DNA from 3 places in the Janthinobacterium sp. GMG2 genome. Region 3 is predicted to be linked to each of the others. Evidence: predicted binding sites of a transcription regulator. Region 3 holds the regulator's gene; each other region holds the start of a gene.
What was found. The regulator LexA, encoded in region 3, represses DNA repair genes until DNA is damaged. The targets are predictions, from matches to a motif close to ACTGTATNNNNATACAGT.
Positions count from the first base shown of each region.

Region 1: a site for LexA is predicted at 2,054-2,071, ahead of SKZ59_RS05060 (error-prone DNA polymerase). Genes of this name have one in related genera too.
Region 2: a site for LexA is predicted at 2,018-2,035, ahead of SKZ59_RS21580 (PA0069 family radical SAM protein). Genes of this name have one in related genera too.

Region 1 covers NZ_JAXAWA010000001.1:1,122,962-1,126,443, reverse strand. Annotated here, with positions in the region: gene SKZ59_RS05060 (error-prone DNA polymerase) at 1-2,040, opposite strand, end outside; gene SKZ59_RS05055 (transcriptional regulator) at 2,215-2,565, opposite strand; gene SKZ59_RS05050 (DUF6516 family protein) at 2,562-2,927, opposite strand; gene SKZ59_RS05045 (PhzF family phenazine biosynthesis protein) at 3,072-3,482, shown strand, end outside.
Region 2 covers NZ_JAXAWA010000006.1:231,450-234,931, forward strand. Annotated here, with positions in the region: gene SKZ59_RS21570 (LysR family transcriptional regulator) at 1-81, shown strand, start outside; gene SKZ59_RS21575 (gamma-glutamylcyclotransferase) at 143-733, shown strand; gene SKZ59_RS21580 (PA0069 family radical SAM protein) at 816-1,955, opposite strand; gene SKZ59_RS21585 (tRNA-uridine aminocarboxypropyltransferase) at 2,084-2,791, opposite strand; gene SKZ59_RS21590 (methyl-accepting chemotaxis protein) at 2,863-3,482, opposite strand, start outside.
Region 3 covers NZ_JAXAWA010000001.1:1,238,073-1,241,554, reverse strand. Annotated here, with positions in the region: gene rpsR (30S ribosomal protein S18) at 1-233, opposite strand, end outside; gene priB (primosomal replication protein N) at 259-558, opposite strand; gene rpsF (30S ribosomal protein S6) at 579-968, opposite strand; gene lexA (transcriptional repressor LexA) at 1,244-1,879, shown strand; gene SKZ59_RS05545 (cystathionine gamma-synthase family protein) at 1,950-3,191, opposite strand; gene purF (amidophosphoribosyltransferase) at 3,298-3,482, opposite strand, start outside.

The DNA.
Region 1 (3,482 bases), 120 kb from region 3:
CGTGAAATCGGCCGCGATGATAGCCACCTGCATCACCTGTTCCTGGAAAATAGGAATGCCCAGAGTGCGTCCCAGCGCCTTTTCCAGGCCCTTCGGATATTCGACCAGTTCCTTCTGCTGGCGGCGCTGCAGATACGGATGCACCATGCCGCCCTGGATGGGGCCGGGGCGTACCAGCGCCACTTCGATGACGAGGTCGTAGAATTCACGGGGCCGCAGCCGGGGCAGCATGCTCATCTGCGCGCGCGACTCGATCTGGAACACACCGATGGTGTCGGCCTCGCACATCATGTCGTAGGTGGCCGGGTCTTCGCGGGGAATATCCTGCAGGCGGAACTCCTCACCGCGCCGCGCACCGACCAGTTCCAAAGCGCGGCGCAGGGCCGACAGCATGCCCAGCGCCAGCACGTCGACCTTCATCAAGCCCAGCTCCTCGAGGTCGTTCTTGTCCCACTCGATGACGCTGCGCTCGGCCATGGTGGCGTTTTCAATCGGCACCAGGCGCGACAATTTTCCATGCGCAATGACGAAGCCGCCCGGATGCTGCGACAGATGGCGGGGAAAGCCCAGCAGCTGCTGCGCCAGGCCGGCCCACTGCTGCGACAATGCCGCTTCCGGGTCGAGCCCGCATTCGGCAAGGCGCTCCAACAGATCGCGCTTGCCGTCGAACCAGCGGTGCGCCTTGGCCACTTTTTCCACGATGGCCAGGTCGATCCCCAGCGCCCGGCCGCTGTCGCGCAAGGCGCTTTTCGGACGGTAGCTGATCACCACGGCGGCCAGCGCAGCCCGCTCGCGCCCATATTTTCCGTAGATATATTGAATCACCTCTTCGCGCCGCTGGTGCTCGAAGTCGACGTCGATGTCGGGCGGCTCGTTGCGCTCGCGCGACATGAAGCGCCCGACCAGCGAATTGCCGCGTGCCGGGTCCACTTCCGTGATGTGCAGGCAATAGCAGACGGCCGAATTGGCGGCCGAGCCCCTGCCCTGGCACAGGATGTTTTGCGAGCGGGCAAAGCGCACGATATCGTACACGGTCAAAAAGTACGCTTCATACGACAGCTCGGCGATCAGATCCAGCTCCTGCTCGATCTGCTCCTGCACGTTGGCCGGAATGCCCAGCGGAAAGCGGATACGCGCGCCCGCATATGTTTCCTCGCGCAGATAGGTCGCCGGCGTGTGGCCTTGCGGCACCAGTTCGTCGGGATAGTCATAGCACAGGCTGTCGAGCGAGAACTTGCACAGGTCCGCGATGCGCAAGGTTTCCGCCAGCGCTTGCGGCGGATACACATTGGCCAGCCGCAAGCGCGCGCGCAAATGCTGCTCCGCGTTTTGCGCCAACGCATAGCCGCATTCGCCCACGGGCTTGCCCACGCGAATGGCGCACAGGGTATCGAGCAAGGGCTTGCGCGAACGCACGTGCATGCACACGTGGCCGACGGCCACCACGGACAAGCCCTGCGCCTGCGCGGCCGCCTGCACGGCGCCGCGGTGCGCGTCATCCTGCGCCCGCTGCAGCAGGTTCAGGCCGATCCAGCTGCGCTCGCCGCCAAAGGTGGCCGCCATCCACGCCCCCTGCGCGCGCACGGTTTCCGGCTGGGCCGGATAGCTGGGCAGCAAGATCATCAGGCAGCCAGGCAGCCCCCGCAAATGGGCAAACTCCGCCGAAGGCGCAGCAAAATCGTCGGGCGTCAGCAAATAGCGCCCCTTGGCCGCCCGCGTGCGCGCCATCGTGATCAGCTCCGACAAGTTGCCATAACCGTCGATGTCCCGCACCAGCGCCAGCAAGGACAGGGCCGGGCTGCCGTCGGCCTGCGTCAAATGAAAATGCGCGCCGATAATCAGCGGAAAACCGGCCCGTTTGGCCGCCGCATGGGCGCGCACGACGCCCGCAAGCGAGCACTCGTCAGTAATGGCCAACCCCTTGTACCCGAGCTGGACGGCGCGCGCCACCAGTTCTTCCGCATGCGAGGCTCCATGCAGGAAGCTGAAATTGCTCAAGCAGTACAGCTCAGCATACTCGGGTAAGACGGCGCCCCACATGATCCACCTCAATACTGTATATAAACACAGTATACTATACTCATCTGGAAGCAAGGGGCCGGTTTAAGCAGGGGCCAGCACTGCATGAAGAAGCCATAGCGAACGGAAGGGAGAGGTGGCAGGGAAGCGCAACAGCTGTTGATTTAGAAAGTCAAAAGCTGAGAGCATGAAAAGTCAATGCGCGACAATACGAAACTCCGTTGCGGTGGCGATGGGACGAACTTGATTGCGCTCCCGTTTCAATTCCACGATGCCGTAGTTGGACATGGTTTTCAGTGTCCGCGACAGATTGCTCGGTTTACGGCCCGTTGTCTCAGCCAAGGCCGAGATGGATTCCGGTTGCGTTTCCAGAATCACGTGCAGCAATGCCCGGTTTTCGTCGCTCAGGACTTCCGCCAGCGATTTGATGGAAGTGAACCAGACTTTGGGTTCGTTCGGCTTCGGTTTATAGGTACCACGAGCGATGGCGAGCACGCGTTCGCGGATTTTCTCTTGCGGCATGATGCCAATAAAAATCGGTTTCATTGCTTTTTTACCTCCAGCAAAATGCGGTCCACGTCAGCAAAGAAATCATTGATCAGATGCTGTGCGTCCTTGAATTCGTATGGCACTCCCTGATCTGAGGGATGACGGTGTTTATGGTCAAAAGTCACGATACGTCCCGCATATTTGAATTTCTTTGGCGGCTTCACCATATGGGCATTGTCGTAACCGAGGATGCGTTTGCCATACGGTTCGTGCAACGTCAGCGAGTAGCGTATGCCGTGGGGGATCTCATCCGATACCTTTGTCCGTCTGGCTTCTATCTTGATCCAATAACCGCCATCCTGGTCGAGTATGGAACCATCAAGGTCCAGCAATGTATCAATGGCAGGATCGATCCACATGCGGCAAAGTATATCATCAGTTGATATGCAACTTCTACGAAGGCGTCAATAAGCAGAGCCTTGTCGCTACAGGCTGGCAGGATTGCAAGAGGCGTTGCGCATATTTTCGTTTATGCTCGTGTTTTACCTTATGCCTCGCCCACCATGCTCGTCCACTTATTGAAATGTTTCGGCGCCGCACCCGGTGGCGGCAATGCGGCGCTGGTCGTGGAAAACGACGACAGCAGCGAAACGGCGCGCCAGCAATTTGCCCGCGAACGCCAGGTCAGCGCCTGCGTCTTCCTCGACCGGCAAGCGGACGGAGGCGTCGTGCTCGACTATTTTTATCCGCACACGCGCAGTCCCCTGTGCCTGCATGCCACCCTCGCGGCCGCGCATGTGCTGCTGACGGCGCCTGGCGCACCGGCAGCCTTGACGGTGACCACGGCCATGCGCGGGCAAGCTTTGCAGCTGGTGCGCCGCGCGGAAGGTATATTCATCGGCCTGACACCGCAACCGGCGCCTGCCGTCATGGTGGAAAAATATGTGCCGTCGGAACTGATGGGCCAGCACATG
Region 2 (3,482 bases), on a different contig from region 3:
CACGAGTGGAATGTGGGAGCTGGCAGCGGCGCGGCACGCGACGCCCTGCCCGCAGGCGGCCCGGCTGGCGCCGCTTTATAATGGCGCATCGCCCTTTGCCGCCTACGCCATGACCCAGCCTGCCCAGAACGACCTGTCCGCCATCGACGCCGCCACCATCGCCATCAACCAGCGCATGAACAAATTCGACGGCCATGCACAGGTCTGGCTGTTCGGCTATGGGTCGCTGATCTACAAGGCCGACTTCCCCTACATCGAACGCCGCCCCGCCAGCATCGCCGGCTGGACGCGGCGCTTCTGGCAAGGTTCGCATGACCACCGCGGCACGCCAATGGCGCCGGGCCGGGTCGCCACCATCGTGCCGCAGGCGGGCGCCGTGTGCGACGGCATGGCTTATCTGATCACGCCCGAAGTCTTCGCCCACCTCGACCACCGCGAAAAGAACGGCTACCTGCGCCTGGCCACCGACATCACCTTCGAGGACGGCGGCAAGGTCGAAGGCCTCGTGTACATCGCCAACGAGGAAAACGCCGCCTTCCTGGGCGCAGCCCCGGAACTGGATATCGCTCGCCAGATCGCCCGATCAAACGGTCCCAGCGGCCCGAACAGCGAATACCTGCTGCATCTGGCCAGCGCCTTGCGCGAGCTGGGCAAGAGCGATCAGCATGTCTTTGCCATCGAGCAACATCTGGCGCAGATGCACGCACCTGCACAGGATAACGCTGCAGGATAATGCTACACGTTAGCCCTACACGATAGCGCCGCAGCGCCTCCGCTCCAGCAGCGGTAACGACGGCTTAACTTGGCTTAACTTCTTAAAACAAATCCAGCTGTCCCGCATTGCCATTTTTCACTTTCGCGCCCAACGGCGGCACCACCAGCGGGCGCCGGAACTGCGTGCAATCGAGCTGCTTGAAGCGGCCGCCCTTGCCATGCAGCCCCAGCCGGTGCACGGCCTTTTCAAAGCGCTGGCGGATGAGGTCGGCCCACACGCCTTCGCCCCGCATGCGCGCGCCGAACGCGCTGTCGTAATCCTTGCCGCCCCGCATTTCGCGCACCCGGTTCATCACGCGTTGGGCCCGTTCCGGGAAGTGTGCTTCCAGCCATTGCTGAAACAGCGGGCTCACTTCCCACGGCAGACGCAGCACCACGTAATGGGCATGGATGGCACCCGCGTCGCGCACGGCTTCGAGCAGCTGTTCGATTTCCGGCTCCGTCACGAACGGGATGATGGGCGCGATGCTCACGCCCACGGGGATGCCCGCCTCCGTCAGCGTGCGGATGGTGCGCAGCCGCCGCGCCGGGGCGGCCGCGCGCGGTTCCAGGGTGCGTGCGATGGCCGGGTCGAGCGTGGTGACAGTCACGGCCACGGCCGCCAGATGCCTGGCCGCCATGGGTGCCAGAATGTCGATATCGCGCTCGATCAGCGACGATTTCGTGATCAGCGCCACGGGATGGTCGCACTCCTGCAGCACTTCCAGCACGCGCCGCGTCAGCTGCCGTTCGCGTTCGCACGGCTGATACGCATCCGTATTGACGCCGAGGGCGATCGGTTCAGGCACATACGACGGCCTGGCCAGTTCGCGCCGCAAGAGTTCAGGGGCGTTCACCTTGGCGTAGATGCGGCTTTCGAAGTCCAGGCCCGGCGACAGGCCCAGATAGCTGTGCGTGGGACGGGCAAAGCAATAGATGCACCCATGTTCGCAACCCCGGTACGGGTTCAGAGAGACATTGAACGGCAAATCGGGCGAAGCGTTGCGCGTGAGGATGGTGCGCGCCTGCTCATCGCTGACCTGCGTCTTCCAGGCTGGCGCGCCGCCTTCCCCGGCCTCATCGTTCCCTGCCACGCTCCAGCCATCGTCGAAACCGGCGCGCGCATGCACCTCGTAGCGCCCTTGCAGGTTCGAGACGGCCCCACGGCCCTTGTGAGCTTTCAGCGATTGCGGCGGCAGCATGGCTTGCCCGGCGAAGCTGTCATCGTGCTCTGGAATGATTGCTTTCATGAACGGCCCCATCAACTGTATATACGTACAGTATACTATGCCGCTGTCCGGCCAATATCAAGGGCTGCCATGGTGCTATTTCAAGCTTTTTCACCCTGCGGCATGACATAACTCAACTGCTGCGCGACAAAACCGTCAAATGCCGTGATCAGGGGAACGAAGCAGGCCGCGTCCTGCTCCAACTGCATCAAGGCATAGCACGTCGCTTCCAGGCTCGATAACTGATCTGGCGCGTGCGCCTTGCGGATCAGGTAATGGGAAGCGGGCGTATCGCGCAGTGGCAGGCGCGGCAGCTGTTGCAACGGGGGATTCATATATAGCATCTTGCGGCTCTTACGCCAGGTGGCGTCCAGCACCACCAGCCGCAATTGGCTGGGATCGAGCAAGATGGCGGGGTCGAGCACTGGCGGCGGCGCGATGCCCAGCGAGCGGTCGCCTGGCGTATCCGGGTACAGCAGCACATTGTGCTTGCCGGCCAGCAGCCCGGCGAGAACATCGGGGGCAAACTGTTCGCCCGTCAGCATGCGGCTGTTGGGCAGGCTCAGGTGCAGCAAGCGGGCGCTGCCCTTGGCATTGTGGACTTCCAGCGGATGCTGCAGGATCAGCACTTCCACCGCATGGGAAACGGGGGCGATCCAGCGGCAGATGCAGCTGGACACGGCGCGCAGGCAAGCCGGGCAGCGCGCGCGTTTTCCGGGTTCAGCCGGGAAGGAGGATGCAGCGGGTCGGCTGGCGGTATGGCCGACGGTATTACTGGACGGATGGCTGGAGGTACGGCGGGTGGTCATGGTGGAGCGCGTTCGCGGCTGTCTTCAAGCCGCGATTGTAGCGCCCGCACCATGCCAAGGGGAGTTTGCGCTTAAAACTCTTCCCACTCGTCGGCGCCGGATGCCACCGGTGCCTTCGGCGCGCGTGCACGCACAGCGTCCGCTTGCGCCGCCTTGCCCGGCGCGGGTGCCGCCACGGCTGGCGCCGGCGCGCGGTGCCTTGCGGGCTGCATGGTGGGCCTGGTGACAGGTCGCGTCGCAGGTCGCATGGCAGCTGGTGCGGATGCCGTCACGGACGGGCTGGCACTGGCCGACACATAGTGCTGCGTTGCATCGAGCTTGAACAGGCCCACCACGTCGGCCAGCTTGGCCGCCTGTTCCTGCATGGATTCGGCCGCCGCAGCCGCTTCTTCCACGAGGGCGGCGTTTTGCTGCGTGACCTGGTCCATCTGGCCGATGGCCTGGTTGACTTGTTCGATGCCGGTGCGCTGTTCATCGCTGGCGTCGGTGATCTGGTTCATGATCTGCGTCACATGGCTGATGCTTTGCACGATCTCGTCCATGGTGCGGCCCGCCTTGTCCACCAGTTGTGAACCGGCCTCGACCTTTTGCACGGAATCGTCGATCAAGCCCTTGATTTCCTTGGCCGCCGCGCTGGAGCGCTGCGCCAAGTTGCGTACCTCGGAGGCCACGACGGCAAAACCGCGGCCTT
Region 3 (3,482 bases):
GCGGTGTCAACTTGGCGCTGGTAGTGCGCTTTGGTACCGGTCAGGCGTGCTGGCATGATCTTGCCGTTTTCTTGGACGAAGTCTTTCAGCGTGTCAACGTCTTTGTAGTCGACTTGCTCAACGTGAGCTGCGGTGAAGCGGCAGAACTTCTTGCGTTTGAACAACGGGTTTTGCTGTTTGCGTTTTTCTTTAAGCTTGAGCTTATTTTTGTCGAACTTTTTACCGAATGCCATGTCAGGCTCCTGTATCTAAAATGCGCTAGTCAGAATTGACTGCACTAAAATCAATGATGTGAAACACCAAACTCTTGCTGTTGCGGCTCTTCCTGGCCAGGAAACCCGTGAACTGATACACCCCGCCCAAGTTTGCCTGACTGAACCTGCCTGAGATTTCGCCAGCGGCTAGCGCGGCAACATCAAACTCGGTCAAACGGGCAATCCCTGCTTCCATCTGCTGCGAACTGTGTTGCAATACTGCATTCACAATCGGCAGCCCTGCCGGGGTATAGCGCAATATTTCGCGCTCGGCAATGATGGCGGTTACTTGTAGCTGGTTCAGCGCACGATCCTGGTCAAGAATTAAGCTGCTGCTGCGGCTGGAGCGGCTGCTGGTGCTTCGGTGCGGTGGCTTTTGGCCGCGTCTTCGCGTTGTACCGATTTCATCATCGGCGAAGGAGCTGTTTCAGCTTTCTTCATTTTAACGGTCAGGTGACGCAACACGGCATCATTGAATTTGAATGCTGTTTCCAACTCGACCAGGGTCTCGTTGTCGCATTCGATGTTCAGGCAGATGTAGTGTGCTTTAGGCAGCTTTTGGATCGAGTAAGCCATTTGACGGCGGCCCCAATCTTCCACGCGGTGAACCGAACCGCCGCGGGTGGTTACGCTGGCTTTGTAGCGTTCGATCATCGCGGGCACTTGCTCGCTTTGGTCCGGATGGACGATAAAGACTATTTCATAATGACGCATGCAAACTCCTTCAGGTCGGATTGATAATCGCCCACCCCGGCGTCAAGACGGGTGTGGGAAGGTCAGCCGAAGATTATAACCGTCTTTTGCAAACGTTTCAATCATTCCTTCCACAAGCGCCTGAAAAGCCCGTGCGCCGCCGTGCTTTCCGGCCGCGGACAAGTATTTCTTGCGAAATTCGCCCAAAACACGGAAATCCCCTTGCATAGTGGGCGATACTGTACAAAAATACAGACTGTTCATATAGACAGCATTTTAGTATGCACCCACCGCTCATGATCAAGCTGACAGCACGACAAGAACAAATCCTGAACCTGATCAAGGACGCGATTGAAAACACGGGCTTTCCTCCCACCCGTGCCGAAATCGCCAATGAACTGGGTTTCAAATCGGCCAATGCGGCCGAAGAGCATTTGCAGGCCCTGGCCCGCAAGGGCGCGATCGAGATTTCGCCCGGCACCTCGCGCGGCATCCGCCTGATCGGTGCGGCCGCCGAAGCGCCGCCGTCGAAAGTGCCGGCAGCCCTGCTGATGTCGCTGCCCCTGATCGGCCGGGTGGCGGCAGGCTCGCCCATCCTGGCCCAGGAAAACCTGGAAGCGAGCTACAACGTCGACCCGGCCCTGTTCTCGGCCAAACCCGACTTCCTGCTGAAGGTGCGCGGCTGGTCCATGCGCGACGCCGGCATCATGGATGGCGACTTGCTGGCCGTGAAAAAGGTCGACAGCGCCAAGAATGGCCAGATCGTCGTCGCCCGCATCGGCGACGAAGTCACCGTCAAGCGCTACAAGAAGACGGGCTCCGTCATCGAACTGCTGCCGGAAAATCCGGACTTCAAGGTGATCACCGTGTCGCCCGAAGACGAGTTTGCGTTGGAAGGCCTCGCCGTCGGACTGATGCGCAGCTGGCATTAAACTGCCGCACGTAAAAAAAGGGCCGCGACAGCATGACTATCGCGGCCCTTTTTACATGGTGCGCGGCTGCTTATGCGTCCAGTGCGCTGCTGAAATCTTCCAATAAGTCTGCTTCATCCTCGATACCGACGGACACGCGGATCAGCGATTCGGCGATGCCCATGCTGGCGCGGCGCTCGGCACCCATCTCGTAGAAAATCGTGTGGGCGACGGGAATGACCAGGGTGCGCGTGTCGCCGAGGTTGCTGGCGGGAATGGCAAGATTGAGACGATTGAGGAAATCGAAGCAGTCGATGCCATCTTTCAGCTCAAAGCTGAACAACGAGCCATAGCTGCGGAACAAGTCGGTGGCCAGCGCATGCTGCGGGTGCGACGCCAGGCCAGGATAATGCACGGCCGCCACTCTTGGATCCGCCTGCAGCATGGTGGCCAGCGCCAAAGCGTTCGAGCAGGTGCGATCCATGCGCAAGGCCATGGTTTCCGCGCCGACGGCGATATGATGCGCAGCTTCCGGCCCCAGCGAGGCGCCGAAGTCGCGCAAAGCCTTGGCACGGATTTGCGCGATGCCCCACTGCGCGGGCGCCGCCTTCTTGTAGTTCTCGAAAATGTTCGGATACTGCGTCCAGTCGAACACGCCCGTGTCCGTCAAGCTGCCGCCCAGGGCATTGCCGTGGCCGCCGATGGATTTCGTCAAGGCATTGACCACCAGGCCCGCGCCCACGGCTTTCGGGCGGAACAGATATGGCGTCGTCATCGTGTTGTCGACGATGTACAAGATGCCCTTTTCGCGGCACAGGTCGCCGATTTTCTTCAGGTCGGCGATTTGCGTGCGCGGATTGGCGATGGTTTCCACAAACACGATGCGCGTGGCCGGCGTAATGGCCGCGGCCACATTGGCCACCTCGGTGGCGTCGACGAACGACACGCCGATGCCCTGCCCCGTCACCGTTTGCCACAAGCTGTTGGTGTTGCCAAACAAAAAGGCCGACGAGACGACATGGTCACCCGCGCGCAGCAACGATTGCACCACGGCGCCGATGGCGCCCATGCCCGTGGCGAAGCACAGGGTCGCCACGCCGTCTTCCATCTTGTTGACCTTGTCTTCCAGTGCGGAGACGGTCGGATTGCCCTGGCGGCCATAACGGAAGCCCGGCTCCTTGCCCTGGAACACGGACGCGAGCTGGCGCGCATCGGCGTAACCGAAGGCAACGGAAGTATGCACGGGCTTGTGCAGCGAGCCGTGCTCGATGCCCTTGCGGCGGTCGTTGTGCAGGATGGTGGTGGTGAAGCCGTAGGTTTTTTTGTTGGTCATGGTGGAAGTTCCAAATACTCGTCTTGCCGCTTAACCCAAGGCAAGTGCCGGGGTCAGACCTGAAGGTCCGACCCGAAAAAAAGCCCGGCATCGGCCGGGCAGGTACTTATGCTTCCGTTGTCGCCAGGTTCAGGTTCAGCTGGGAACGCGGCGTATCTTCGGGCGCTGCCGCCTTCGGATGGTGGCGCGCATATTCCAGGCGGTCCAGGTACTCCTGCGACACGTCGCCCGTCACGTACACGCCATCGAAGCACGATGCCTCGAAGTTCGTCAGGGCCGGGTTAACGTCGG